DNA from 2 places in the Niveibacterium microcysteis genome. Region 1 is predicted to be linked to the other one. Evidence: predicted binding sites of a transcription regulator. Region 1 holds the regulator's gene; the other holds the start of a gene.
The links. Region 1 encodes HrcA, which represses chaperone genes, less so after heat shock. Its sites were predicted from a motif close to TNTTAGCACTCNNNGNCNNNGAGTGCTAANA; they were not measured.

Region 1 (5,952 bases):
TTGGCCGCGCGTTGCGCGGCTAACGCCAGTTGCGTCGGGTCGGTAGCGGGTGCGGCCAGCCAGTCGCCGGCCTGACGCTCTACGAGGGCGACCAGCGCTCGGATCCAGTCGTCCCGTTCGTTAAGGCAGGGCACATAGCCAAATTGCTCGCCCCCCGCCGCGATGAACGCGTGTTTGCATTCCATCGCGATCTCTTCGAGTGTTTCAAGGCAGTCGGAAACAAAGCCGGGGCAGATTACATCCACCTTCTTGACGCCGGCTTTTGCCAGCGCTTGAAGCGTTGGCTCGGTGTAAGGCTGCAGCCACTCGGCGCGACCAAAGCGTGACTGGAAGGTCAGCACGTAGTCCTCTGGCTTGAGTGCGAGGGCTTCTGCGAGGCGCCGAGCCGTCTTGTGGCATTCGCAGTGATACGGGTCGCCGCGATCGAGCGTGTAGCGCGGCACGCCATGAAAACTCATGACCAACCGTTCAGCCCGGCCACTGCGCTGCCAGTGCTCTCGCACGCTGGCAGCCAGCGCGGCGACATAGGCGTCGTCGTCCGCGAAGGCGCGCACGAGCCGTAGCTCAGGCAAGTTGCGACAGCCCTGCATCCAGCTCGCGAGGGCGTCTGCGACCGACCCGGTGGTGCTGCCGGCGTATTGCGGGTAGAGCGGCACAACGAGGATGCGGGTACAGCCGGCGGCGCGCATGGCATCGAGCTGTGCAGGCATCGACGGGTTGCCGTAGCGCATCGCATGCAACACTTCGATCGGCTGCTGCCGATTCTGGCCAAGGTAGCCACGCAGCAGCTTTGCCTGGCGCTGCGTGTGCACCGCCAGCGGTGAGCCATCGCGGTCCCACACACTTGCATACTTCAGTGCTGACTTCTTTGGTCGCGTATTCAGAATGATGCCGTTGAGGATCGGCCACCAAACCAGACGCGGAATTTCAACGACACGCGGATCCGACAGGAACTCCTTCAGGTAGCGACGTAGGGCGCTCGGCGTCGGCGCATCCGGCGTGCCGAGGTTGACCAGCAGTACGCCGACCTTCGGGGCCGTGCCATGCCGGAAGGGCGGTTCGGGTTTGAAGCGGGGCATCAATGGGCTCAGTTCTGCGGGGTGAGGGCGCTCGAGAGCAGGCGCGCGGTGATGTCGACGATCGGGATCACGCGCTCATAGGCCATCCGGGTCGGGCCGATTACGCCGAGTGAGCCGACCACCTGCCCATCGACCTTGTAGGGGGCGGTGACGACGGTGCAATCGTCGAGCGATGCAATGCCGGATTCGCCGCCAATGAAAATCTGAACACCCTGTGCATCGCGCGACACCTCAAGCAGCTGCAGCAGCCCGGTCTTGTGTTCGAACAGCCGGAACAGGTCGCGCAGACGCGCCATGTTGGACGACAGGTCCTCGACTTCCAGCAGGTTGCGCTCGCCGCTCAGCACATAGGAGGACGCGTTCGTCTCGGAGATTGCATCCTGCCCCGCGGTGATCGCTGCGGACATCAGCTCCGACATGTCCTCACGCAACTGGACCAGCTCGGCGCGCACACGCTCGCGAATCTCGTCGAATTCGAGGCCGGCGAAGTTCTGGTTGAGGAAGTTGGTGGCGCGCACTAGTTCATCGCCGGTGTAAGGCCGCTGCGTCATCAGGATGCGGTTCTGCACATCCCCGTTCTGCGTCACGATGATCAGCAGGATGCGGCGTTCCGACAGGCCGACAAACTCCAATTGCCGGATGCGCGTGGCTTCCTTGCGGGCCGTCACCACCACGCCAGCAAAGCGGGTGAGTTCGGATAGCAGGTGTGACGCGGTGCTGATCACTCGCTGCGGCTGGTCGGGCTGTAAATGGTGTTCCAGCTCAAGCAGTTGCGCTTGCTGCAGCGGTTGCACCGTGAGCAGGCTGTCCACAAACAGGCGATAGCCCTTGGCGGTTGGCACCCGGCCGGCGGAGGTATGCGGCGACGTAACGAGGCCGAACTCTTCGAGGTCGGCCATGACGTTGCGGATCGTGGCGGGCGATAGCTCAAGCCCCGACGAGCGCGACAATGCGCGCGAGCCGACCGGCTGGCCGTCTGCAATGTACCGCTCGACCAGCGTCTTCAACAGGATCTGCGCACGCTGGTCGAGTGGCTGATTGGCGGGGCGTGATTCCATGTCGGCCATTCTAGGGAAAAAAAGCACGATCGCAACGCGTCGGCGCTATCGATCCGGAGGCGCGCCGTGCTTGCGGCAGCCGCAGTGCGCCTTGTGGTTAAATGGGTGCCATGCAGAACGGTTTCAAGACGATCGCGCTCATTGGAAAGTACCAGAGTCCGGAAGTGTCGGACGCGGTGCTTCGCCTTGCGCTGTTCCTGCGCGAGCGCGCCTGTGAAGTGCTGATTGAACAGGGTACCGCGAGCGCTACCGGCATTGGCGGTGAATTCCGCGTTGCGGCGTTTGACGAGATCGGTGCCAAGGCAGATCTTGCCATCGTGCTGGGCGGCGACGGAACGCTGCTGACCGCGGCGCGGCGACTCGCGAGCCATGCTGTGCCGCTGGTCGGTGTCAACCAGGGGCGCCTCGGCTTTCTCACCGATATTCCGCGCGAAGACATGTTCGAGCACGTCGGCGCGATCCTCGCTGGCCGTGCGCGGCACGACACCCGGATGCTGCTTGAGGCAGAAGTCGTGCGCGCGGGCGATCGCGTGTTCCACACCATGGCGCTGAACGATGCGGTGGTCAGCAAGGGCGAGATCGGTCGCATGATCGAGTTCGAACTGCATCTCGACGGCGAGTTTGTCTATCACCAGAGATCAGATGGCATCATCGTGTGTACACCCACCGGGTCCACGGCATATGCCATGTCTGCCAACGGCCCCATTCTTCACCCGGGCGTGACGGGTATCGCCCTGGTTCCTTTGTGTCCGCATGCGCTGACTCACCGGCCGATTACCGTGTCGGACGATTGCCGAATCGAAATCGTGGTGCAGCCACCGCATGACGCGCGCGTGCATTTCGATGGGCAGGCGCGCTTCGATGCCCGCGCCGGCGATCGGATACGCATCTGGCGTTCAGATCACGTCGTGACCCTGTTGCACCCGCCCGGTTACAGCTACTACTCCATCCTGCGCCAAAAGCTCCACTGGAGCGCTGCGCCACGACTTCCCTGAAGGACTTACCGTGTTACGTCGTCTGACGATCCGAGACTTTGTCCTGGTCGATCAACTCGACCTCGAATTCGCGCCCGGCTTCGGTGTGCTCACAGGCGAAACCGGGGCGGGCAAATCGATTCTGCTGGATGCGCTGTCGCTGCTGCTTGGCGATCGCGCCGATAGCGCCATGGTTCGGGCGGGCTGTGAGCGCGCCGAAATCTCAGGCATGTTCGATTGCGCACCGGTGGGCCCGGTTGCTGCCTGGCTAAACGAGAACGACCTTGAGGCCGATACCGAGGTTCTGGTCCGTCGCGTAGTCGATGGAGGGGGCCGTTCGCGTTGCTATGTGAACGGATCGCCCGTCACGGCGGCGCAGCTCAAATCGCTTGGCGAACTGCTGGCCGATATTCACGGTCAGCACGCGCACCATGCCTTGCTGCGAGGCGACGCGCAGCGAGAGCTGCTCGATACGCATGCCGGCGCAACGGCCTTGGCCAAGGAGGTGTCGGCGGCCTGGCGGGCCTGGCAAGCGGCGGTTCGTGCGCTCGAAACTGCTGAAGCCGAAGGCGAGGCTACCGCGCGCGAGCGCGAGATGCTCGAATGGCAATTGAGTGAAGCGCGCACGCTCGCATTCGTCCAAGCCGAATGGCAGCAAACCAATGCGGACCATCAACGCTTGTCGCACGCCGCGGGCTTGATCGAGGGTGCGGGCGCTGCGCTGGACGCCTTGGACGAGGGTGAGCTGGCGATCGCGACCGAGGTCGAACGGCTCGCCGCCCGCATGGCGGAGTTGGCCCGGTTTGACGGCCATCTCACGCCGGTCGCCGAATTGCTTGATGGCGCGGGTATCGCACTTGGTGAGGCGGTGGCCGAGCTTCGACGCTATCGCGACCGAATGGAGCTCGATCCGGAAGCGCTGGCCGAATGCGAGCGGCGCATTGCGGCGGTCACGCAGTTTGCGCGCAAGTATCGCGTGGCGCCGGAGGGGATCCCTGCTCTTGAGGCGGAATGGGGCGAACGCCTTGCCCTGATTGAACGGGCGAGCGACCTCGATGCGCTCGCGTTGGCAGAGTCGGATGCGCGCACTGCATACCACACGCTGGCTGCCGAGCTCAGTGAGCGCCGGCGCGTCGCGGCCGCGTCGCTTGGCTCAAGCGTCACCGAAGCGATGCAAGATCTTGCGATGGCCGGAGGCCGGTTCGAGATTCGGCTTGCTGAAGCGCCGTCCGGCGGTGCGCACGGTCAGGAAGTGGTTGAGTTCCTGGTTGCGGCAAATCCGCATCAGGAACCCCGCCCGCTTGCGAAAGTGGCGTCGGGTGGCGAGCTTTCCCGGATCGGGCTGGCGATCCAGGTGATCGCCAGTGAGGCGCAAGCGGTGCCGACGCTCGTTTTCGACGAAGTGGATGTCGGTATCGGCGGGCGTGTCGCCGAGGTGGTCGGGCGGCGCCTCAGCGAGCTTGGCAGGCGTTGCCAGGTGCTGTGTGTGACCCACCTGCCACAGGTTGCCGCGCGGGCGGATTGGCAGTGGCAGATTTCCAAGGAGTCGCGCGACGGGGCGACATACTCCCGCGTTCAAGTGCTGGATGCCGCCGCCCGTATCGATGAAATCGCCCGAATGCTGGGCGGTGAGCGGATTACCGAAACGACGCGAACCCATGCGGCTGAGATGCTGGGCTTCGAGGCAACGACGGGGTGATCGCGTCGCCGAGCACAGCCTGAATAAAAACGGCGCCCGAGGGCGCCGTTTTTCTTTACTCGTTGGCGTTCAGCGGGAACGCGGGCGGCATGTTCCGCTTGTGCGGACAATCGTCCTTGAGGCAGTCGACATACAGGTGAAGCGCATGCTCACGCACCTTGAAACCGCGGTCGCTGGCGATGCGGTTCTGCTTCTCTTCGATGTCGGCATCGTAGAACTCTTCGACGCGTCCGCATTGCATGCAGACAAGATGGTCGTGATGCTGGCCGTGGTTCAGTTCAAATACCGCTTTCGCGGATTCAAAGTGATGGCGCTCGAGCAAACCCGCCTGTTCGAACTGCGTCAGAACGCGATACACCGTCGCAAGCCCGATATCCATGTTCTCGGCCATCAGCATGCGATAGACGTCCTCCGCGGTGAGGTGACGCTGATCGGTACGCTGAAAGAGTTCCAGGATCTTGAGCCGGGGCAGAGTGGCTTTGAGACCCATGCTCTTGAGACTTTGGGAATTGGTCATGGAGGCCTGGCACGGGGGTCGGTTCAGACCCTTATGATATAGTCTGACGCTCCATTTGAAAACGCGACTCGCTCCGTCGAATCCATGCCGCGCTTGAGTTTTCGCTCTGCCGTACTGCTCTCCCTGTTTTGCCTGATCCCCTTGACGAGCGGTTGCGAATGGCTGCGCCCGTATCGGGTCGACGTCCGGCAAGGCATGTCCATCACCGGCGAAATGGTCGGTCGTCTGAAGACCGGCATGACGCCTGAGCAAGTGCGTTTCATTCTTGGCACCCCGTTGCTGAATGATCCGTTCCATGCGGATCGCTGGGACTATCCGTATGAGTTCCGCTCCGGTCGCAGCTCGTCGGTTGATCGCAAGGTGTTCTCGGTTTACTTCGTCGACGGAAAGCTTGCCCGCTGGGATGGCGACATCCAGCCGGCGCCGCCCAACGATGACGGACAGAATCGCCTGATCGAAATCGAGCCGCGCAAGAAGTAAGCCTGCCATACCCACCAATCGCAGCAACGAATCGTCTTTCGAGGATTGAGCATGACCGTCAACGTCGCGATCGCCGGTGCGTCCGGACGCATGGGCCGGATGCTGATCGAGGCCACTTTGCGGGATCCGGCGTGTGCGCTGGCCG
Region 2 (5,952 bases), 1.1 Mb from region 1:
CGTGCCGAGGCGGGTGGTGAAGAAGGGCTCGAAGATGCGGTCCATCACGGCGGCGCTCATGCCCACGCCGTTGTCGCTCACGCTCAGCTGCAGGCCGTCGTCAGCAAGCGGCGACACGATCAGATGAATTTCGCCGCGTTCGCGGCCTTCGAAGGCGTGGGTCAGCGCGTTGAGCACCAGGTTGTCGACCACCTGTGCGATCGCGCCCGGGAAACTGTCCATCACGAGGCCTTCGGGCACACGCGCATCGAGCGTTACGCCGCGGCGCGCGAGCGTCGGGCTGAGCAGGCCGACGATGTCGCCGAGCTTGTTGTTCAGATCGAATACCAGGCGACGGTCGCTCGATTGATCGACAGCCACCTCCTTGAACTTGCGGATCGTGCCGGCCGCGCGATCGAGGCCGCGCCGCAGCAGATGCACCGCCTCGCGCACGTAGGCCGTGAAGTCGCTCAGGTCGACGCGGCGGATCTTCCCCTCGGCCACTGCTGCGTCGAATCGCTCGATTTCCTCGTTCAATGCACTCGCGGCCGTCACGCAGTTGCCGATCGGCGTATTGAGTTCATGCGCCACACCGGCGACCAGGCTGCCGAGCGAGGCTAGGCGCTCGGCCCGCAGCAGGTCTTTCTGTGCGTGGCGCAGGCGTTCCTCCGCCTGCCGTTGGCGCGTAATGTTCCGGCCCACGCCGCGATAGCCAAGGAAGCGCCCGCGGGCGTCGTACTGCGGCGCGCCGGACAGTACCAGGTAGCGCAGCTGCAAATCGTCCGCGGTGAGCCGCAGTACTTCCTCGGAGAACACCTCGCGGCGCTGCATGGCCGCTTCGATCGCGTGGGCGTGCGTGGCTTCGTCGGCATGCAGGGGGAGCGCGGACACCACGCGGCCGAGCCAGCGCGTCGTATCGATGCCGGACGCTGCGAGATCCTTGCCAACGATTTCGCTGAAACGCAGTTCTGCATCCATCTGCCAGTAGCAGTCGGACGACAACTCGGTCAGCTCGCGGAAGCGTGCTTCCTTGTCCCGCAGCGCACGGATCAGCGGTTGAACGATGCGGCGGAGCGCCCAGCCCGCGACGAGGACAATGCCCAGCACGACGGGCAGGATCCGGTGCCACTGGTGGCGCACCGGTTCATAGAACTCGTCGGCATCCATCGTGATCAGCATCGCGAGGCCGTTGCCGGCGATGCCCATACCCATGCCCACCGGCCCGATCGGGCCATACACCAGCGTGACCGGCCGACCTTGCTCGTCCTGGCTGAAAAGCGGATCCCATGTGGGGCTGGTGTGGCCTGCCAGCGCATCCTCTACCGATGCCGTCATCTTCGCGCCGGGTGGCGGCGTGCGCAGGGATTCGCCGCTGCCCGAGAGGAAGCAGCGGATGCGCTGCGCGTTCTCGCCGCACAGGGCCATCACGCCGGTGCGGCCGAGATCGTAGGTGTCGCTGACGAGTTGTTCCCAGGCGGGCACCGACTGCTCGATCAGCAACTCGCCGACGACGCCTTCTCCAAGCAACTCAAGCTGCAGGCGCATCAGGGCGAACGGCACGCCCTGTTCCCACTTCACTTCAAGCTGAACCTTGCCGCGCGTGTCGCTCCAGATGGCATCCGCCGATGACAGCGTGCCCCGTTCGGCGAGTACTTCGCCGCGCTTACCGCGCGCGCTGAACGCCCGCACCACCCGGAATGGCAACTGCTCCTGAATGCGCTGGAACAGCTGACGCCGGATCTTCTCGTCCGTACTGCGTTGTGCCTGTAAGGCGAGGTGGCCGATCTCCTGATCCTTCAGCAGCGCGTTGGCGTCGTAGAACTGCCTTTCGGTGGCGAAGAAGAAGACCTGCTCGCGGTTCCGCGCCGTCATGCGTTGCTGCTGGTAGAGCGAGCGCTCGATCTGGGTCTCCAGCGCCACGAGCGTGACCAGTGTGGTCACGAACGCCACCGCGATGAGAAAACCAACGCCGATGCGCGCCACGCGAACGTCCTCGCTGCGCGCGGCGGGGCGATGCGCACGGCAGTGGGCGAACAGCCGCAAGCCGAGCAGCAGCAACCCAATTGATACGGCCGGCGGCGGCGAAGCAAGGGCCACCAGGCCGTAGATCAGGGGCAGCGACAGCGATGTCCAGATCAGCGCGGCGAGCGCCGTCGCGCAGATCGCCCAAGCCAACGCCTCGGCCATGCCGCGTGTGATGCGGTCGGCGCGCAGGCTCAGCCCGATATAGCCGGCCGCCCAGATCAGGATCAGGGCGCCGAAGGCCGCCGGCGTATCGGCCGGCCACAGCGCGGCAACGCCGCCCGCTTCGGGCGCGCGAACCGCGCCCAACAGCGGCAGGCCGACCAGCACGGCGATCAGCCCGATCAGGGCGAGCACCGGTTGCCGCCGCTCGCCGCCGCCTCGCAGCGTAAGGGTGATAAGCAGCGCAATGCCGCCCGCAACGGGATGCAGCCACTGTTCGCTGGCAGGTGGTCGAGCTACGGCGCCGCTGGTGCTCAAGAGCGCCGCCGCGCCGTAAGCGACCAGCAGCAGCGCGGTCGGCACACGGGATTTCTTCATTGTCCGTTCTAGTTCTGTCGTCGCTGCGGGGCGAAGCCTCGTGTGGGCGGGGGGCGGCGAAGTGCCGCCCCCGGCGGTTCCGACGTTCGATGCCTATGTGACGGCCGGCGGGGCGCCGACTTGAGCGCTACACACGAATTTCACAATTTCTCGGCCTTGCTGCGTTTGCCCGAACGCGCGCACCAAACGAGCGGGGCTTTTCAGGCCGATGCTTGCGTTGCAACGCTCGCCGAGCACCTTGGGCATCCATTGCTTAAGAACCGATCGCTGCACGGCTTGGCGGGGCGCGCGGAGGTTGCCTGCGTCTGCGACGCCGGCGATCGATCGATATGGCTCCGATCGTCGGTTCCGGCAGTGCGTTGGTATGCCAAGTCGCCATTTGCCCCAGACCTTTGACGCGTTTGTCACCACCAAGCTCTGGCGAGGCAGCAGCCACGTCGGCCTGCACATTGTGCACAACGTCGTGAGCTCGGTGTTGGGGGGCGACATCGTCGCCAAATCGGTCGAGGGGGGCGGTCCCACCTTCCGCGTCGGCTTGCCCCTCACCGCCACCAGCCTGCTCGCGCCGCCGTCTTAAGGACTCTGCTGCGCTGGCCGGACAGGCTATTGGCCGCCAAGGTAAAGCGGCGTGCGCGGAGCGCTGCGAAGATCGCGTCATTCTGTTTGGTTCAGGAGCCTGCATGAGCACCAACTCAACGCTGACCGCCAGCGCAATCCATCAAACCGTTCTCAATGAATTTCGCAGCCGCGGCCGGATGCTGCGTGATCGCTATTCAGGCGCGCCCTTGACGTCAGAGGACGTAACCCGCGCCATCGCAGAGGTCGAGCATCAAATCCACGAAGCGGGTGTTAACTGCCGACGCCGCCTTGCTCGCCGGCTACGTGCGCTCGAGGGGCGGTCGCTTGCTGTCGGCGAGCAGGTCGAGCTGGTTGAGGCGCTCAAGTTCGCGGCCGCACGTGCCCGCAGTAACGCTAACTACGAGTTGTCCATGGCGGCCGGGCTAAGCCGCCCGAACACGGTGCGGACGGCGGCGCGCAGCAGGCTGTCGCCAGCAAGGGCGGCATAGCCGCGTCATCTGGCAGCGTTTGGCGTGCGTCTCGGCGCGCGCGTTGCCGCCGGTTTTTTGAAGGTCGCGACTTGAAAAGGGGGGAGGTCGCACCTATTATTAGCACTCGTCAGGGGTGAGTGCTAACAGCATGGCGCGCAAACGCACCCCGCCGCTACCGTTTTTTCGGGGCCGGTTCGCCGGCCCGATTCATTGAACGTACTACGTACGAGGAGTGACCTGATGAAGATCCGTCCTTTGCACGACCGTGTGATCGTCAAGCGCATCGAAGCCGAGCGCACCACCGCATCCGGCATCGTGATCCCTGATTCCGCAGGCGAGAAGCCGGACCAGGGCGAAGTCGTCGCAGTTGGCCCGGGCAAGTTCCTGGACAACGGTGAAGTGCGCAAGGTTGATCTGAAGGTTGGCGACCGCGTGCTGTTCGGCAAGTACGCCGGCCAGACCGTCAAGGTCGATGGCCAGGAAGTCCTGGTCATGCGTGAAGAAGACATCCTGGGCGTGGTCGAGGCCTGAGCCTCCCGTTCCCCGGTCTGAAATTCCAGAGTATTCAGGAGCTACACAATGCCCGCTAAGCAAGTTCTGTTCGGCGACGACGCACGCGTCAAGATCGTCAATGGCGTCAACATCCTGGCCAACGCGGTCAAGGTCACCCTCGGCCCGAAGGGTCGCAACGTGGTGCTGGAGCGCTCGTTCGGCGCCCCGACCGTGACCAAGGACGGCGTCTCCGTCGCCAAGGAAATCGAGCTGAAGGACAAGTTCGAGAACATGGGCGCACAGATGGTCAAGGAAGTTGCTTCCAAGACCTCGGACAACGCCGGTGACGGCACCACCACCGCGACCGTGCTGGCCCAGGCCATCGTTCGCGAAGGCATGAAGCTGGTCGTGTCGGGCCACAACCCGATGGACCTGAAGCGCGGTATCGACAAGGCTGTCACCGCCCTGGTCGCCGAAGTGAAGAAGGCCGCCAAGCCGACCACCACCTCGAAGGAAATCGCCCAGGTCGGTTCGATCTCGGCCAACTCCGACAGCTCGATCGGCGACATCATCGCCAGCGCGATGGACAAGGTCGGCAAGGCCGGCGTGATCACCGTCGAAGACGGCAAGTCGCTCGACAACGAGCTGGATGTCGTTGAAGGCATGCAGTTCGACCGCGGCTACCTGTCGCCGTACTTCATCAACAACCAGGAGCGTCAGATCGCCGCTCTGGACAACCCCTTCGTGCTGCTGTTCGACAAGAAGATCTCGAACATCCGCGACCTGCTGCCGGTGCTGGAGCAAGTGGCGAAGGCCGGCCGTCCGCTGCTGATCATCGCTGAAGACGTCGAAGGCGAAGCCCTGGCGACCCTGGTGGTGAACAACATCCGCGGCATCCTGAAGACCGTTGCCGTCAAGGCCCCGGGCTTCGGCGACCGTCGCAAGGCCATGCTCGAAGACATCGCCATCCTGACCGGCGGCACCGTGATCGCCGAGGAAGTTGGCCTGACGCTCGAGAAGGCTACCCTGGCTGACCTGGGCCAAGCCAAGCGCATCGAAGTCGAGAAGGAAAACACCACCATCATCGACGGCAACGGCAAGGCTGAAGCGATCCAGGCTCGTGTGGCCCAGATCGACGCCCTGATCGAAACCGCGACCAGCGACTACGACAAGGAAAAGCTGCAAGAGCGCAAGGCCAAGCTGGCCGGCGGTGTTGCGGTGATCAAGGTCGGTGCTGCGACCGAAGTCGAAATGAAGGAAAAGAAGGCCCGTGTCGAAGACGCGCTGCACGCTACCCGTGCCGCCGTTGAAGAAGGCGTGGTTGCCGGTGGTGGCGTTGCCCTGCTGCGCGCCCGCGCTGCGGTTGGCGCCATCAAGGGCGACAACGCCGACCAGGACGCCGGCATCAAGATCGTGCTGCGCGCGATCGAAGAGCCGCTGCGCCAGATCGTTGCGAACGCCGGCGACGAGCCGTCGGTCGTGATCGCCAAGGTGCTGGAAGGTTCGGGCAACTACGGCTACAACGCTTCGAACGGCACCTATGGTGACCTGGTCGAGCTGGGCGTGCTGGATCCGGCCAAGGTGACCCGCACCGCGCTGCAGAACGCCGCTTCGGTCGCTTCGCTGATCCTGACCACCGACGCGATGGTTGCCGAACTGCCGGAAGACAAGCCGGCCGGCGGCATGCCTGGCGGCATGGGCGGCATGGGCGGCATGGACATGGGCATGTAATTGTCCCGGTTCATCCGAACGGCTGAATGAAGAAACCCCGCTCCGGCGGGGTTTCTTTTTTGGGGGCGCCGTTTGCGGCGGGCTCAGGCGGGCGGTGCGAGCAGGCGATCGAGTTCGGCTTGCATGGCAGCCGCCACCA

Region 2: JY500_RS17685 (co-chaperone GroES) is a predicted target of HrcA. The motif match lies at 3,706-3,736, and genes of this name have one in related genera.

What each region holds. Positions count from the first base shown of each region.
Region 1 is NZ_CP071060.1:2,824,133-2,830,084, reverse strand. Features, by position in the region: gene hemH (ferrochelatase) at 1-1,079, opposite strand, end outside; gene hrcA (heat-inducible transcriptional repressor HrcA) at 1,088-2,137, opposite strand; gene JY500_RS12815 (NAD kinase) at 2,248-3,132, shown strand; gene recN (DNA repair protein RecN) at 3,143-4,810, shown strand; gene fur (ferric iron uptake transcriptional regulator) at 4,866-5,327, opposite strand; gene JY500_RS12800 (outer membrane protein assembly factor BamE) at 5,421-5,807, shown strand; gene dapB (4-hydroxy-tetrahydrodipicolinate reductase) at 5,859-5,952, shown strand, end outside.
Region 2 is NZ_CP071060.1:3,895,902-3,901,853, reverse strand. Features, by position in the region: gene JY500_RS17700 (sensor histidine kinase) at 1-2,541, opposite strand, end outside; gene JY500_RS17695 (HAMP domain-containing histidine kinase) at 2,906-3,118, shown strand; gene JY500_RS17690 (hypothetical protein) at 3,222-3,608, shown strand; gene JY500_RS17685 (co-chaperone GroES) at 3,831-4,121, shown strand; gene groL (chaperonin GroEL) at 4,170-5,813, shown strand; gene JY500_RS17675 (hypothetical protein) at 5,897-5,952, opposite strand, start outside.